2 regions of the Maritalea sp. S77 genome follow, and region 2 is predicted to be linked to the other one. Evidence: riboswitches for the same ligand, from Rfam matches in the RefSeq annotation. Region 2 holds a riboswitch; the other holds the start of a gene.
The links. A riboswitch is a leader RNA that binds a small molecule or an ion and turns the genes downstream of it on or off. The one in region 2 is predicted to bind FMN.
Positions count from the first base shown of each region.

Region 1 (7,488 bases), on a different contig from region 2:
ATAAGGCCCCGCCAGCCCCACAAGCGCTGCGGGTGCAAGTGCACCATCAGGTCGATATTGCGACCCATAAGCCAACAATGCGGACATATGCGCGCCCGCCGAATGGCCCATCACCACAATGTCTCGATCCTTTTCGCGCGCCATGTTTTGCCACACCCAAGCGTAGGCCATGGCGGCATCTTCCATAAAACCAGCAAATTGCACCTCAGGGAAAAAGCGATAGTCGGGGATCACAACATCATAGCCACGCGCTGCCAAAGCCGACCCGACAAAGTGATAAAACGCCTTTTCGCCAGCCCGCCAGCCACCGCCATAATAGAAAATGATGATCGGCTTTTCAGAACTGTCCTCAGCGGCACCCGGATAAACATCAAGGCGGTGACGCGCCAATGGTCCAAACCGCTCCTCCCGAGCCGTGCCGCTATAGGCTGGTGCCATCACATGGCTCAACCCGATGAGCGCACGATCACGCGCGGGTGGATAAAGGGCCACCCAAGCGAGCACACCGCCCATCAATGCCAAAACCACCAAAGTCCAAATCACAATGCGCACAAAGCCTCCAAGCGTCTCTCTATAAAGATACGCCCCAAACAGGCAATTAGTTTCGTCCCGTCACCATCAATCTTTCAAATGCTTGACGAAGAAGACGAAAATCATATTCAATTCAAAAATGGAGAAGGACATCACCGTTCGCAATTATCGGGATTCGGACTGGCCAATCGTCTGCGCCATACATGATGCAGCGCGCCAAATCGAACTCAGTGCAGCGCAGGTGTCTGACGCTGCTTTTGCACCTTTGCAAAAGTGCCATATGGCAGAAGGTTTCTTTTCAAATCGCATCATCTTGGCAGAATGCCTCGAGAGCCGAACCGTCAAGGGATTTGCCGCCTTTAGGCCCCGTCAGCTCACCTGGCTCTATGTTTCGCCAGACTATTTTGGCGAGGGTATCGGGCAATGTCTTATAAGATATGTGATGGACAACACTGAACGCCCACTAGACGTACAGATGCTGGACGGCAACAAACCTGCCCAGCGGCTTTATGAATTTATGGGCTTCAAACCGTTTAAACGCACCAAAGGCAAGATCCATGGCAAAAGGCCCGTCAATGCGTCGGGCCTAACCCTGCGCTTAAACCACTAGCTTTTTATAAAGATGCCAAGTGGCGTGCCCCAAAACTGGCAGCGCCAACACCAGCCCCAAGAAGGCAGGCACCATCGCCACAAAAGTGAACACCACAATCACCGCAGCAAATCCCAGCATCGGCACAAAATTCATCGTCACCGCCTTAAAGCTGGTGATGATGGCCGAGACAAAATCCAGCTCCCGCTCCAACAAAAGCGGCATCGCCACCACAGTTGAGGCATAGAGCACAAAGGCAATGCCTGCCCCCACCAAAGTGCCAACGGCCAAAAAGCCCAAGCCTTCAGACGTGGTGGTGATCACGGTGAGAAACATACCGATGGACGAAAAGCTCTTAAAGCCCAAAAACAACGCCAACAAAAGGCGCACTTGATAGACCCATATCCAAAAAATAAACAGGATCACAAAGGCCATCCAACCCAATTGACGATCTTTCTGCCGAAACATAATGGCAAAGATTTCGCCCATATTCAGCGGCTCACCTGCTTGCAACCGTCGCGACACTTCATAAAGCCCAACGGCAACAAATGGCCCAATAAGCGGAAAGCCGATAGCAACGGGAATGATCATCCATGGCATGTCATAAACCGTAAGCGCGGCCAAAATGGCCAACCCGCCCACAGCATAAAATCCGCCAAAGATAAGGCCATAAAGCGGCGCACGCATAAAATCGTGCCAGCCCTGGCCCAAGGCTTGTCCAATATCAGAAAATCCAATTTTATTAATTTGCGGCAACCCGCCCGGACGCGTTGCAGCTTGTGTGTTTTCGGTCATGTCTCCCCCTAACCGAACAGATGAAAATAGTCTCCAATCGCAATGCATGATGCCTCCACATCAAACACGGATTGATCATCCCCTTTGCGCATCAAAGCAAGGTTTGTTGCCGCTGGCAATTTGTTTTTAAACGGCTTGTCCCGCCACCCAGGCGGAAGACCAAGCCCACTGGAAATTATAGCCCCCGAGCCAACCGGTCATGTCCACCACTTCGCCCGCAAAATAAAGTCCCGGCACTTTTTTTGATTCCATGGTGCGGTTGTCCAACTCGTCAGTTGCAACGCCGCCCAAAGTCACTTCCGCCGTGCGATAACCTTCAGAGCCGGTGGGCTTAAGCGCCCAACGCGCCACGCTGTCCGCAAGAGTTTTCAGCTTCTTGTCGCTCATGTCAGCCAGATTGCCAGCGATCTTATGTTCATCCATCACAAATTCTACAACCCGCTTTGGCAACCATTGGCTTAGAACAGTTTGCACGGCCCGCTTGCCATTTTCCTGCCTCGCGGCCCGCAATTGGCCAAACACATCCTGTCCTGGCAACATATTGACCTTGACCTGATCGCCCTCGCGCCAAAAAGAAGAAATCTGCAAAATTGCTGGTCCACTTAAACCACGATGGGTAAATAACAGCGCTTCATCAAACCGCGTCTTGCCATGGCTCACCTGCACCGGATCAAGCGCAACACCGGCCAGCGCTTTGATCGGGGCCAAAGTGGATTGATCAAATGTTAAGGGCACAAGCGCCGGCCTTGTTTCCACCACCCGCAAGCCAAATTGCTGCGCCAGATCGTAGCCCAAACTGGTCGCACCCATCTTCGGGATTGATTTGCCGCCCGTCGCCACAACCAGTTTTTCTGCCTGCACCCGCTCGTCGCCCAGATCGATCAGAAATCCATTTTCGGTCTTTTCAACCCCATGCACCTGCGTGCGCAACCGAAGTTCCACACCTGCTTCGTGCAAATCGTCCAACAACATATCAATAATCTGCTGCGCGCTTTCATCGCAAAAGAGCTGCCCAAGTGTCTTTTCGTGAAAGGCGATGCCTCGGGCCCGTACACGACCAATAAAGTCTTGCGCCGAAAAACGCTTAAGCGGCGAAATAGCAAAGCGTGGATTTTCGCTCAAAAACTGTTTGAAACTTGTGTTTATATTGGTGAAATTGCAGCGCCCACCACCAGAAATGCGGATTTTGTCGCCCGCCTTTTTCGCATGATCCACCAGCAAAACACGGCGCCCACGCTTCCCAGCCTCCGCCGCCGCCATCATGCCCGCAGCACCGGCGCCAATAATCAACACATCCACTTTACGCAAAAGGCTCGCCTCCATTTGCGACGAGCCTTACGCGGAAATCAAACCCTTGGCAATCTAGGTTGATGGTTCTAGCTTTGCATCGGTTTCTTCTTCGAGCACGAACGTGCGATACAGCTCGGAGAGATAGCCAATGCTAAACAATATAAAAAACCAAGTGCTGATCACCACAAATGCAAGCATCGTGACAAGTCCAAGGTCCAACGGTCCGGGCGTTTTCATCACCTCAGCATTATCTAAGGCAAGGTCATACAAAAATGATATGAGGGAGTAGCCGATAGAGAAAACGATCAAAGTACTTAAATTTTTCTTTGCTGCAGCATAGGCGTCGGCCAACGAATAATCATGGCGCAGTGCCGCAGCCGGCAAAACAATAGCAAGCCCTGTAAACAGGACACCCGAGACAAAAGTGACTGCAGTTCCAGCAATCTGCATGAAAAATGGCGGCACCGTTTCCATTAAAAGAATAAGTCGAGCAACAAGCCCACACGCGAAAAAAATTATCTGAACGATTAGCAAGAAAGCCAAAAACACAAGACAAAACTTAAACAACGTTATGAAGTATGCCTTCAACTCTTTCTTTCCTGGACGATAAAACCAACCTTCTGGAACTTCTGCCAACAAAGAATATCGGTGCCAACCAATTGCAATACAACTCAAGGCGCCTAACAAAGTCGCAAAACTCAGCACGATGCCGATAAAAGTCATGGCTGAGCCCATCATCGGAAACCCAAAGGCAAACACCGCTAAGCAAACACATGCTATGCCGAGCCACGGTGCACTAATTTTAAAGGCAATGCCCATATGAGCAAAAATTCGCCAAGCGGCAACATATAGGATTTTTAAACCCTTCATAAAAACTCTTTCAAACATCAGTTTAGAAATGAAAATGAACCTACCCCGAAAACCAGAGCCGATCTAAAGCCATACATCTTAATCAACGGGCTCGCTCTTAATCCAAAGCGAACCCCACATAAAATCAAGCTATTGGTAGTCTAGAATGATGGCTTAACTTGCTCTGTGGAAACTACATTATTCAAAACAATGCTACGATAAAGCTCCGTCACATAGCTCAACCCGAACATCACCGAGATCCAGCGAAATGCGGTTTGCACCAACCAAACAAGTATCAGTACAACAGCATTTGACGTCTGCAGGTAGTTATTTTCAGCAAAATTCAAAACAAAATTCATACCTAGTGAAAACAGGACATAAATAGTGCTTAGTACCAGTAGAAACCCGAAGTTTTGCCGAACAATGTCGACCATTCTAGCAATACCCAGCTGTTGATCTATCGAAGCCGCAGGCAGCAACATTGCCGGCCCAACCAAAACAACACCATAAAGAATTGAAATTACGAACGACAAAACCGGCTGAAACTCGCCAACCAATGCCCCTAACTGAGTTGAAAATATAGCAACAACTATCAACAACAGAACAATCGCAAGCCAGAATTTAAACGCAGCCCAAAGACAAGACTTCATTTTTCCGGTCGGTAGATCAATTACAAAGCCGTTTGGATTCTCATTTAACAACGAAAATCTGTGCCACCCTACTGCAACCACTGTCAAACCGAAAAAAGCACAAAGAAGTTGTACTCCCACTAGAATCGGTGCGATTTGGATCGCAAGTTGCACATGCTGTTCCTTGTTCCACATATCTAGCGCAAACTCGCTGACGTACCATGTGGCGCTACTAATCAGTATTATTGCACCAAACCAGAACGCACTTATCCGAAACGCCACATTTAGATTCGCAAAAACACGCCAGACGGCCACATAAAATATATTCAAACCATTCATAAAATATCTCTCAAAATTACCGATAGATGTACGAAATGATCATGCTATCTTCAACAGCACTGTCAAGTCTAAGTCCCTGCATAATCGCAATTATTCTTCCCTTACCGCATATCTGCTTGCCACATTTCAAAGCCACATGCTAAAAGCAATTCGCTTTTGGAATAGTCTAAAAGCATAACCTTCTCAGGGCGGGGCGAAATTCCCCACCGGCGGTGATTGGCGCAATCCATCAGCCCGCGAGCGCCTTTTAGCATTGGTTAAAAGGGTCAAGCAGATTTCGGTGCAATTCCGAAGCCGACGGTCATAGTCCGGATGAAAGAGAAGAGGCCGGACTGTCTGATTTGTGCGCCAGTGGTGCGTTTCACAAGTCAAGTCTGTTCGGTTCTCCCTTATCACGCCCTGATTCATATCGGTTCGGAGAGGAACTCGACACATGGATCAGTCTGCAAATCTTTCTTTGCGTCACCCGGCCATCTTGGCGGGGCTTTATATGGTCGGCGCAGGCATCGCTTTCGCTGCCGTCAATTCACTCACTCAATTGGCCACACTTACCCATGGCACGCCATCAACAGCCGCTGCTTTTTGGGAATATCTATTGGCCTTCATCATCATGCTCCCACTGGTGATGAAAATGGGATCTGGTGCGCTGAAAACAGAGCGCCCTATCATGCACATTTTGCGGGTCGTGGCCGCCTCCATCGGTGTCCAACTTTGGGTGTTGGGTCTCGCAAAAGGAGTCCCCATTTGGCAGGCCATCGCCTTGATTATGACCTCAACATTTTTCGTCACCATCGGCGCAGCGCTTATCCTCAGAGAAAAAGTTGGTCCCGCCCGCTGGGCTGCCACTTTGGTGGGCTTTATCGGCGGCATGGTGATTTTGGAGCCATGGGCCGAAGGCTTCACAGTTAATTCTCTGTTGCCCGTAGGGGCAGCCCTTTTTTGGGCCATCACTTCTTTGTTCACCAAGGAGCTGACCAAAACCGAGCAAGCCGATTCAATCACGCTCTATTTGCTGCTGCTCACCACCCCCGCCAATGCCCTTTTCGCCATCATGGCAACGCAAGGCAATGCAGAAATGAACTTGTTGGATGGCTTTATGATCTCCAACAATAGCGCACTGGTCTATATCATTGCCGCTGGTCTTCTGGTGGCGATCGCGCAATTTTTGATCACCAAGGCCTATGCCACTGCTGATGCAGCATATGTGCAACCCTTTGATCACCTCAAATTGCCCTTCAATGTGTTAGGTGGCCTTTTGGTGTTTGGCTGGGTGCCCACAGGCAATTTGTGGGTTGGTGCGGCGCTTATCATCGTAGCCTCACTTTATATTGCGCAGCGTGAAGCAAAGCAAAAGCCATAAATAAATACATGAGATCAAGGGGGCGAAGCGCCCCCTTTATTGATCCAGATCAATAAAACACATGTTATCTATTTGAATTGACAATATTTTTCGACAAATTGGCGATTTTTATTTGATATAGAACAAAGAAACCGACAGCTTCAAAAGCTAACTTCTCCTCATCAAGACCAACGAATGAGATCTTAAAGGAGAACGTCATGGTTACCCGTCGTCAAACAATTTTTGGAGCTCTCGGCACAGCCGCAGCCCTCACAGCAGTGGCCAACTTGTCACCACAAGCTCTCGCCGCTGACAATATCGACGATATGCCACGCAAAAAAGTGAAACTGGCACCACCGCCATTCGTTCACGAGCATGAGCAAGTCGCATCAGGCCCTCCAAAGGTCGTTGAATTCGAAATGACCATTCAGGAGAAAATCTGGGAAGTTGATGATGAAGGCACAACAACTCATGCCATGACTTATGATGGCACTGTGCCTGGCCCGATGATGGTTGTGCATGAAGGCGACTATGTTGAGCTGACCCTCATCAACCCAGAAAGCAACGAGCTGCTGCACAATATCGACTTCCACGCCTCAACAGGTGCATTGGGCGGCGGTGCATTGACCGAAGTTGCCCCCGGCGAACAAGTTGTCTTGCGCTTTAAAGCCACACGCCCTGGCACCTTTGTTTATCACTGTGCCCCCGGCGGTTCTATGATCCCATGGCACGTTGTGTCAGGCATGAACGGCACCATTATGGTGTTGCCACGTGATGGCCTGAAGGATGAAAAAGGCAATCCACTGCGCTATGACAAAGTCTTCATCATCGGCGAGCAGGATTTCTACATCCCACGCGACGAAAATGGTGAATACAAAACATACGAAACCGTCTCTGAGAGCTTCTCAGACCAAATTGAAACCATGCGCGGCTTGATCCCAACCCATGTGGTGTTCAACGGCAAAAAAGGTGCCCTTACAGGCGACAATGCGCTGAAGGCCAATGTTGGCGACAAAGTATTGATTGTGCACTCACAAGCCAACCGCGACACACGTCCACACTTGATTGGTGGCCATGGCGACTATGTTTGGGAAACAGGCAAGTTCAACAACCCACCTGAAAAAGAC
Region 1 is NZ_JBNAGG010000003.1:374,301-381,788, reverse strand. It holds gene ACP15Y_RS12705 (alpha/beta hydrolase) at 1-552, opposite strand, end outside; gene ACP15Y_RS12700 (N-acetyltransferase family protein) at 671-1,141, shown strand; gene ACP15Y_RS12695 (DUF2189 domain-containing protein) at 1,130-1,915, opposite strand; gene ACP15Y_RS12690 (NAD(P)/FAD-dependent oxidoreductase) at 2,042-3,238, opposite strand; gene ACP15Y_RS12685 (hypothetical protein) at 3,278-4,075, opposite strand; gene ACP15Y_RS12680 (hypothetical protein) at 4,216-5,022, opposite strand; FMN riboswitch at 5,198-5,350, shown strand; gene ACP15Y_RS12675 (DMT family transporter) at 5,456-6,382, shown strand; gene nirK (copper-containing nitrite reductase) at 6,580-7,488, shown strand, end outside.
Region 1: linked by a shared signal. The riboswitch ahead of ACP15Y_RS12675 (DMT family transporter) and the one ahead of ribD (bifunctional diaminohydroxyphosphoribosylaminopyrimidine deaminase/5-amino-6-(5-phosphoribosylamino)uracil reductase RibD) in region 2 are both predicted to bind FMN.

Region 2 (7,488 bases):
TCACTTTATGACTGAATTGAAAGAAGGGGTTGGCTGGCTGTGGCGCTTTCCGTTGCTGCGTGATTTGGCGTTTATCTTGGGCGGGGTGAATGCTGCTTTTATGATGGGCATTGCCATCTATGTGTTGTTTGCACAGGAAGTCTTGAAATTGGGTGCCGCTGGCTATGGCTTATTGCTCACTGCAGGCGCTCTCGGCGGCGTGGTGGGCAGCTTTGCGGTACCATGGCTGGGCAAGTGGCTGCGTATGCGCCAAGTCCTGCTCATTGCCATGGGTCTAATGGTGCTCGAAAATCTTGCTGTTGGTTTGGCCAACGGTTTTTGGTTTGCATGGTTTGTGATCTTTATTGGCGGGGTTGGCACTGTCGGTTGGAACATCCACACAGTTTCATTCAGGCAACGTGTTATCCCGGATGCTTTGTTGGGGCGGGTGAATGCCGTTTACCGCTTTTTCGGGTGGGGGATGATGCCGATTGGCACGCTGCTGGGCGGTTTAGTTGTGCAATGGGCAGAGCCTTTTTTGGGCCGAGAGTGGGCATTGCGCAGCGCATTTCTGGTCGCCGCTTTCATTTGCTTGTTGCTGTTGCTCTATGCATTGTCACGGCTGACAGAAGCGAAGATTGTTGCAGCTGAAAGGCGTGCGGATCAAATGGCCTAAAACGGGACATCACATTCAAAGCTAATGCGTTCGCCCCCGTTGGGGTGATGCACTTCCAGAAAGCGGGCGTGCAGGCAAAGGCGGTCGTGGGCTGCTTGCACGAATAAAGGTGCATAAAAATTATCGCCCAATATGGGATGGCCGAGTGCGAGCAGATGCACCCGCAATTGGTGAGAGCGGCCGGTTATTGGGAACAAGTCAAATCGACTGGTGCGTTCGTTGCGTTCTAAAACTTCATAACGTGTTTGGGCGGCTTTGCCTTTGGCGAAGTCGACCAATTGTAGCGGGCGGTTGGGCCAGTCGCAACGCAAGGGAAGGTCAACTAATCCTTCGTCCTTTTCCGCATGGCCCCACGCCAGTGCTTGATAAATCTTTCTGGTGTGTCGGCGTTCAAATTGCAACCCGATATGGCGGTGGGCATTGGCATTTTTTGCCAAAATCACAATGCCGGAAGTATCCATATCTAGACGGTGGATAATCCGTGCATCTGCGCAATATTGCTTCGCACGATATTCCAGGCAATCCCACAGATTTTCCGCTTTGCCCGGCACGGTGAGCAGGCCAGAGGGCTTGTCCACCACCAGCAAATCATCGTCTTCGAATATGACCCTCAAAGGGTCTTTGGGCGGTTGGTAGTCCAGCGGTGGGCGCATGAATGGCTTTGCCCTAGACGCTTTCAGCCGTCAGTAGGTGATCAAAACCACTCTTTTTGAGTAGCATTTCTGCTTCCAGTTTGCCGGGGCGTTGTGGATCGGGATCGGGCATGTGGTCAAAGCTTGCCAAATGGTCCTGATGATGTTGCGGCAAGTTGTTTTGCATGGCCCCAGAAAGGCAAAGCGCCCAATACCATGTGTATGGTTTTGGCGGTGCGGTGTCTGGTTCTGCAATATAGGTGACTGTTTGGAATTGGTCGCCATGATTAGTTTGCACCAAGAAATTTGCGTCGCGAATATAGGTGGTTGGCAGGGTCAGGTGAATGCCTTCAATCCGGTCCAAGATGGAAGCTTCTTCCATGTGCATTTCATAGACCACGCCATATACCCGGTCAGCTTCATTATTGGTCTTGAAGATGGTGCCTTTGCCAGATCCACCATGGTCATCATGACCGACCTTGCCGAAATTCACGCTGTAACTGGGCGCGAAGGCGGTGGCGACAGGGCGGGCCGTTGGGCACCTATTCTGCAACCGCTCATTTAAAAGGTTTGAGCCATATGCAAAATAGAAATAAGTCGACATGTGTATTCCCTCTGGTCGAAAGTGCCGCGCGTTGAGCCAAATTTCAAAATGCGCAAGATTTATCAAGTGCGTTTGTGTTTGCTTGTAACCCGAGCCAGTCAAAAGGAAAAGATCAGAATGCAAATGAGCCAACAGCAGCTTAGCTATCGTAAGCGGATCGATCGGGTGGTCAATTATATTTATGACCATTTGGACGAGCCGATTGATTTGCAGCTTCTGGCTGATGTGGCGTGTATGTCGCCTTATCATTGGCATCGGGTTTATCGTGCGATTCAAGGCGAAACAATTGCGGCCACTGTGAAGCGGTTGCGGTTGCATCGCGCAGCGGGGCAATTGGCACAAAGCAAAATCTCAATTGAGGAGATTTCTGAACGGTCAGGCTATTCCAGCTTGGCTGCCTTTTCTCGGGCTTTCACGCAAACTTATGGCAAGCCGCCAGCGCAATATCGTCGTGCAGGTGCACATGTGAAATTGCAAGCGGCTATTGAACAGGGAGAAGGGCATTTGTACCCCGTAGAAATCAAAACGATTGAGCCAATGACCATGATTGGCCTGCCGCATCAGGGCAGCTATATGCACATTGGGCGCGCGTTTGATCTTGTGTTTGGTTGGGTGGGGCAGGCAGGCTTGTTGCCGCGTCTCAACCACTCCATGGCAACCTATTATGATGATCCGGACAGTGTGCCGGAGCCGCAGTTACGCTCGTTCGCAGGGGCTGTATTTGATGGCGAAGTTGAAATGCCGGATCATTTTGAGAAACGTACAATTGAAGGTGGGCGCTATGCGGTGCTGCACTATCGCGGTGCCTATGCGGAGATGCCGTATGCTTATCGGTGGCTTTATGGCACATGGTTGAACAATCAAGGGGTTGAGTTGCGCGATGCGCCTTGCGTTGAGGATTATCTCAATAATCCACGCGAAGTGGCCCCCGCCGATTTGCTGACGGATATTTATATGCCGTTGGCGGAGGACTGATCATGGAAAAACTCGAATTTAAGAAAAGCGATAAGGCTTTTTATTCTGGCAAAGCCGGGCGTATTGATCGGCTGGATGTGCCACCCATGAATTATTTGATGATTGATGGGGATGGTGGCCCGGTGGGGGAGAGCTATCCGACCTCATTGGCCGCGCTTTATGGGTTGAGCTATGGCCTAAAGTTTCTGTCGAAAACCGAATTTGAAAAAGATTTTGTGGTGGGGCCATTGCAGGGGCTTTGGTGGGCAGAAGATATGGACACCTTTATCACCCGCCAAAAAGATCAATGGTTGTGGACCATGATGATCCGCCAGCCTGATTGGCTGACCGCAGATCATTTGGAGCAAGTAAGGGCGCAGACCATCGCGAAAAACGCCAAAAAGAAAGAGCCGCCAACCAGTGAGGCATTGCTGCGCAAAGTACGGCTTGAAACCTATCATGAGGGTGATTGTGTTCAGGTTTTACACGTGGGTTCTTATGATGATGAGGGCCCGATTCTGCACAAAATACATCATGAATTTATTCCCGAACACGGGTTGAAGATGCATATGAAACATCATGAGATTTATCTGAATGATCCCCGACGCGTCGCGCCGGAAAAGCTAAAAACCATTTTGCGTCAACCTGTTACCTTCGCATAGATTGTTCGACTAAAGCGCTAAATCTGTTGTCTTTACGTTTGTTAAGAAATGGCGTAGGTTCTTCGCCATTGGCCGCAGTGCGGCTGTTCTCGGGGCGGGGTGAAATTCCCCACCGGCGGTAATTGGAGAAATCCATCAGCCCGCGAGCGCCTTTTGGCTCCTGCCAGAAGGGTCTAGCAGATCCGGTGTAATTCCGGAGCCGACGGTTAAAGTCCGGATGTGAGAGAACAAAGACAGGCAACGCCCGTAATGGGTGATTGCGCCTATTGTCTTAGCGGACGTGCGCCTTGGCGTATGCCGTTCGTGTCGTCTGGCACGTGTTTCGCCCTATCATGAATGTGAGGTGGGCGAATGGATTTAGAACCAATCGTTAAAACAACATCAGAGTTTACGCCCGTTGGGCAGGCATTTCGCTATGCCTTGAAAGCTGCGCGGCTTTTTGAAGGCGCAACAGCGCCCAATCCGCCAGTGGGTTGTGCTTTGCTGGATGCGGATGGGGGCATTTTGTCTATCGGCGCACATCAGGCTGCCGGTGGTCCACATGCAGAGCGTGCCGCGCTTGCGGAGTTACCCCCGGGGGTGAAACCCCACACCGCTGTCGTCACGTTAGAACCGTGTGCTCATTATGGCCGTACGCCACCCTGCGTTGATGGGTTGATTGACGCTGGTGTGAAAGAGGTTTGGATCGGCGCGAAAGATTCAAATCCACGCGTTGTTGGCGGCGGTGCAGGCAAACTGCGCGAAGTCGGCATCGAGGTGCACTTTCTTTCAGACATTCAGGAGCGTTGGGCGCAAGACTTTGACTTGGATTGCCAACGTTTGATTGCGCCGTTTTTGCACTATGCCCGCACCCAAATGCCCTTTGTTACTTTGAAAGTGGCGGAGGATGCTCAAGGCAGCATGATCCCACCTGCTGGTGAGAAAACGTTCACGCGGCCATCTTCCCTTAAATTTGCCCACAAGCTGCGCCGCCGTGCGGATGCAATCATTACAGGCTCGGGCACCGTGCTGGCCGACGATCCGCATTTTACCGTTCGGCGTGTTGAAGATTTTGAAGGTAAGCGCCGCCCATTGGTCATTCTTGATCGGCGCGGGCGTGTTGACCAAACCTACCTGGCCGCTGCACGTAGTCGAGGTTTTTCACCCACCATTGCAACCGATTTGAAAGCGGCCCTCGTCGCGTTGGGCCAGCGTGGATGCATGGAAGTTTTGGTGGAAGCCGGGCCGAGTTTAGCGGCAGCTTGCCGGGACCAAAATCTAGTTCAATTGGACATCACCATTCAACGGCAATCGGATGCGGACGTGATCCGCGCGACCTATGCCGAAGCCGCATTGAACGGCAAAACATATAAAGGAGACGCCGATGTTTTCGGGAATCATTGATCGCCTTGGAAAGATCAAAGCCCTGCGTGATGAGGATGGTGCGCGCATATTTGAGATCAATACGAGCTACGATGATTTGGCCTTGGGCGAAAGCGTTGCCGTAAATGGCGTGTGCCTCACTGTGGTAACGTTTGATGCAACTGGCGTGGCAGAGTTCTACGTCAGCCCTGAAAGTTTGGACCGGACGTCAATAGGTGCTTTGCAAGTCGGCGATTTGGTCAATTTGGAGCGCGCGGTCGCGCTGGAAACAAAGCTTTCCGGCCATTTGGTGCAAGGCCATGTGGATGGCATTGCCACCCTTTCTTCCATTGAGGAGAAGGCGGGCGCGCATCTGATTGAGCTGGAACTGCCGCAATCCTTGGGTCGATATTGTGTTGAGAAAGGTTCCATCTCGTTGGATGGGATCAGCCTGACCATCAATACACTTGAAGATCATGCGGACGGTGCGCGGATTGGGTTGACCATTATTCCCCACACATGGACCCACACCAATCTGCAATCACGGCAGGTGGGTGATCAAATCCATGTGGAAAATGATGTTATTGCAAAATATGTGGAGCGGCTATGTCTCGGTTACAACGCGCAGTAGAGCATTTGAAAAATGGCGGCATGATCGTTCTCACCGACGATGAAGACCGCGAAAATGAAGGCGATTTGGTGGTGGCAGCACAGTTTGCCACGCCTGAAACCATTCGGTTTATGGCCAAGGAAGGTTGCGGCTTGATCTGTTTGCCCATGCTGGGTGAGCAAATCGACAAGCTTGGCTTGCCGCCGATGGTCAAGCAAAATCGGGCCAACCGTTCAACGGCATTCACCGTGTCGATCGAAGCGCGTGAAGGCATCACCACGGGCATTTCCGCTTATGATCGGTCGCAAACCATTTTGACGGCCATCAAGTCTGGTGTGCTGCCGGGTGAGATTGTTTCACCTGGCCATGTGTTCCCACTGCGGGCGGCTGACGGCGGATGTCGTGTGCGCAACGGCCATACCGAAGCATCTGTGGATTTGATGCAATTGGCAGGTCTTACACCTGCGGCAGTGATCTGCGAAGTGATGGGTGAAGATGGCCACATGGCGAAGGGGGAAGAGCTTGAAGGCTTTGCCGAACGCCATGATTTGCCGATGCTTTCCATCGCCGAACTTGTTGCTCATTTGGGCGGCCCTGCGCGCAATGAAAAGCGATTGGTGTCGCGTGTGGCTGAAAGCCAGTTGCCCACCCACCATGCCGCAAATGATTTCGAAATCGTCGCTTATCGTGAAGTGAGCAGTGGCGAAGAGCATGTGGCGCTGCTTAGCCAGCCTTTGGGCGATAACCCTTTAGTGCGGGTGCATTCTGAATGTTTGACGGGCGATGCTTTCGGGTCCAAGCGATGCGATTGCGGGCCGCAATTGCAAGCAGCGATGGCGGAAATCGATGCCCATCCTGATGGCGGTGTGGTGGTTTATCTGCGTGGCCATGAGGGGCGAGGCATTGGTCTTGGCAACAAGGTTCGTGCCTATCAGTTGCAAGATAAAGGCATGGACACAGTCGATGCCAACCGTGCGCTTGGCTTGCCTGTTGATGCGCGTCAATTTGATATTGCAGCGGCCATTTTGAAAGATTTGGGGCTGAACAAGATCAGCCTGCTGTCCAATAACCCGGCCAAGGCGAAAGCACTGGAGAATATGGGTATTGGATTGAATGAAGTGCGTCCCTTGCAAGTGGGTGAAACTGCGCAAAATGCTGCCTATCTCTCCACAAAACGCGAAAAACTAAACCATAATCTACCGGAAAAAATCTAATATGACTGAGCAAGTTAAAAGCCGTGGCAAAACAACGATCATCGACAATGCCCGCGTGGCGATTGTGGTGAGTCAGTTTAATCCCAAAGTCACGCATGGCCTGTTGGATGGGGCGCGGCTTGAGCTGGCGGATGCCGGATTGAAGTTAGCCGAATCCGATATTTTTGATGCGCCGGGCGCGTTTGAAATGCCGCTGATTGCAAAGAAGCTCGCCAAGTCTGGTCAATATGATGGTGTGGTTTGTTTGGGCTGCGTTATCAAAGGCGATACAGCGCATTTTGAGTTCATCTCTTTGGGTGCCACCATGGGTATTGTTGAGGCAAGTTTGGAAACTGAAGTGCCGATTTGCTTTGGTATTTTGACCACTTATACTCAGGAACAGGCCGTGGTACGCAGTTCTAATGATGCGGAAAATAAAGGCCGAGAGGCAGTCGCCGCATGTCTTGGTTCACTCGCGACATTGCAGCATATCGAGCAACTTGCCTAATCTTTCTCTGCCCTGACCGGCTCACAAGGTTGGGGCAGATATATGCAATTCGCCAAGATAAAACTTGAGTACTAAACGGTAATTATATTTGAATTTCGGGTTGAACCGAATTTGGTTTTCTCTATCTATATGGGTATAGATGGGAGAGGACTTAATGAAGTTACCTAAGAATAAGCACATGCGGCGTATACTGGCCGCGCAATTGCCAGCGGACTTTGCCGATTGGCTGGATTATGTGGCGATAATATCTTTATTTACCTATGCGTGGCAGGTCGACCCAGTTTATTTCGCCTGGTTTATCGTTGCTCTCACATTGCCCTATGTCTTTA
Region 2 is NZ_JBNAGG010000002.1:188,111-195,598, forward strand. It holds gene ACP15Y_RS08595 (MFS transporter) at 1-655, shown strand, start outside; gene ACP15Y_RS08600 (pseudouridine synthase) at 652-1,308, opposite strand; gene ACP15Y_RS08605 (gamma-glutamylcyclotransferase family protein) at 1,322-1,891, opposite strand; gene ACP15Y_RS08610 (AraC family transcriptional regulator) at 2,009-2,866, shown strand; gene ACP15Y_RS08615 (GyrI-like domain-containing protein) at 2,869-3,507, shown strand; FMN riboswitch at 3,589-3,740, shown strand; gene ribD (bifunctional diaminohydroxyphosphoribosylaminopyrimidine deaminase/5-amino-6-(5-phosphoribosylamino)uracil reductase RibD) at 3,859-4,890, shown strand; gene ACP15Y_RS08625 (riboflavin synthase) at 4,871-5,479, shown strand; gene ribB (3,4-dihydroxy-2-butanone-4-phosphate synthase) at 5,455-6,672, shown strand; gene ribH (6,7-dimethyl-8-ribityllumazine synthase) at 6,674-7,159, shown strand; gene ACP15Y_RS08640 (MFS transporter) at 7,314-7,488, shown strand, end outside.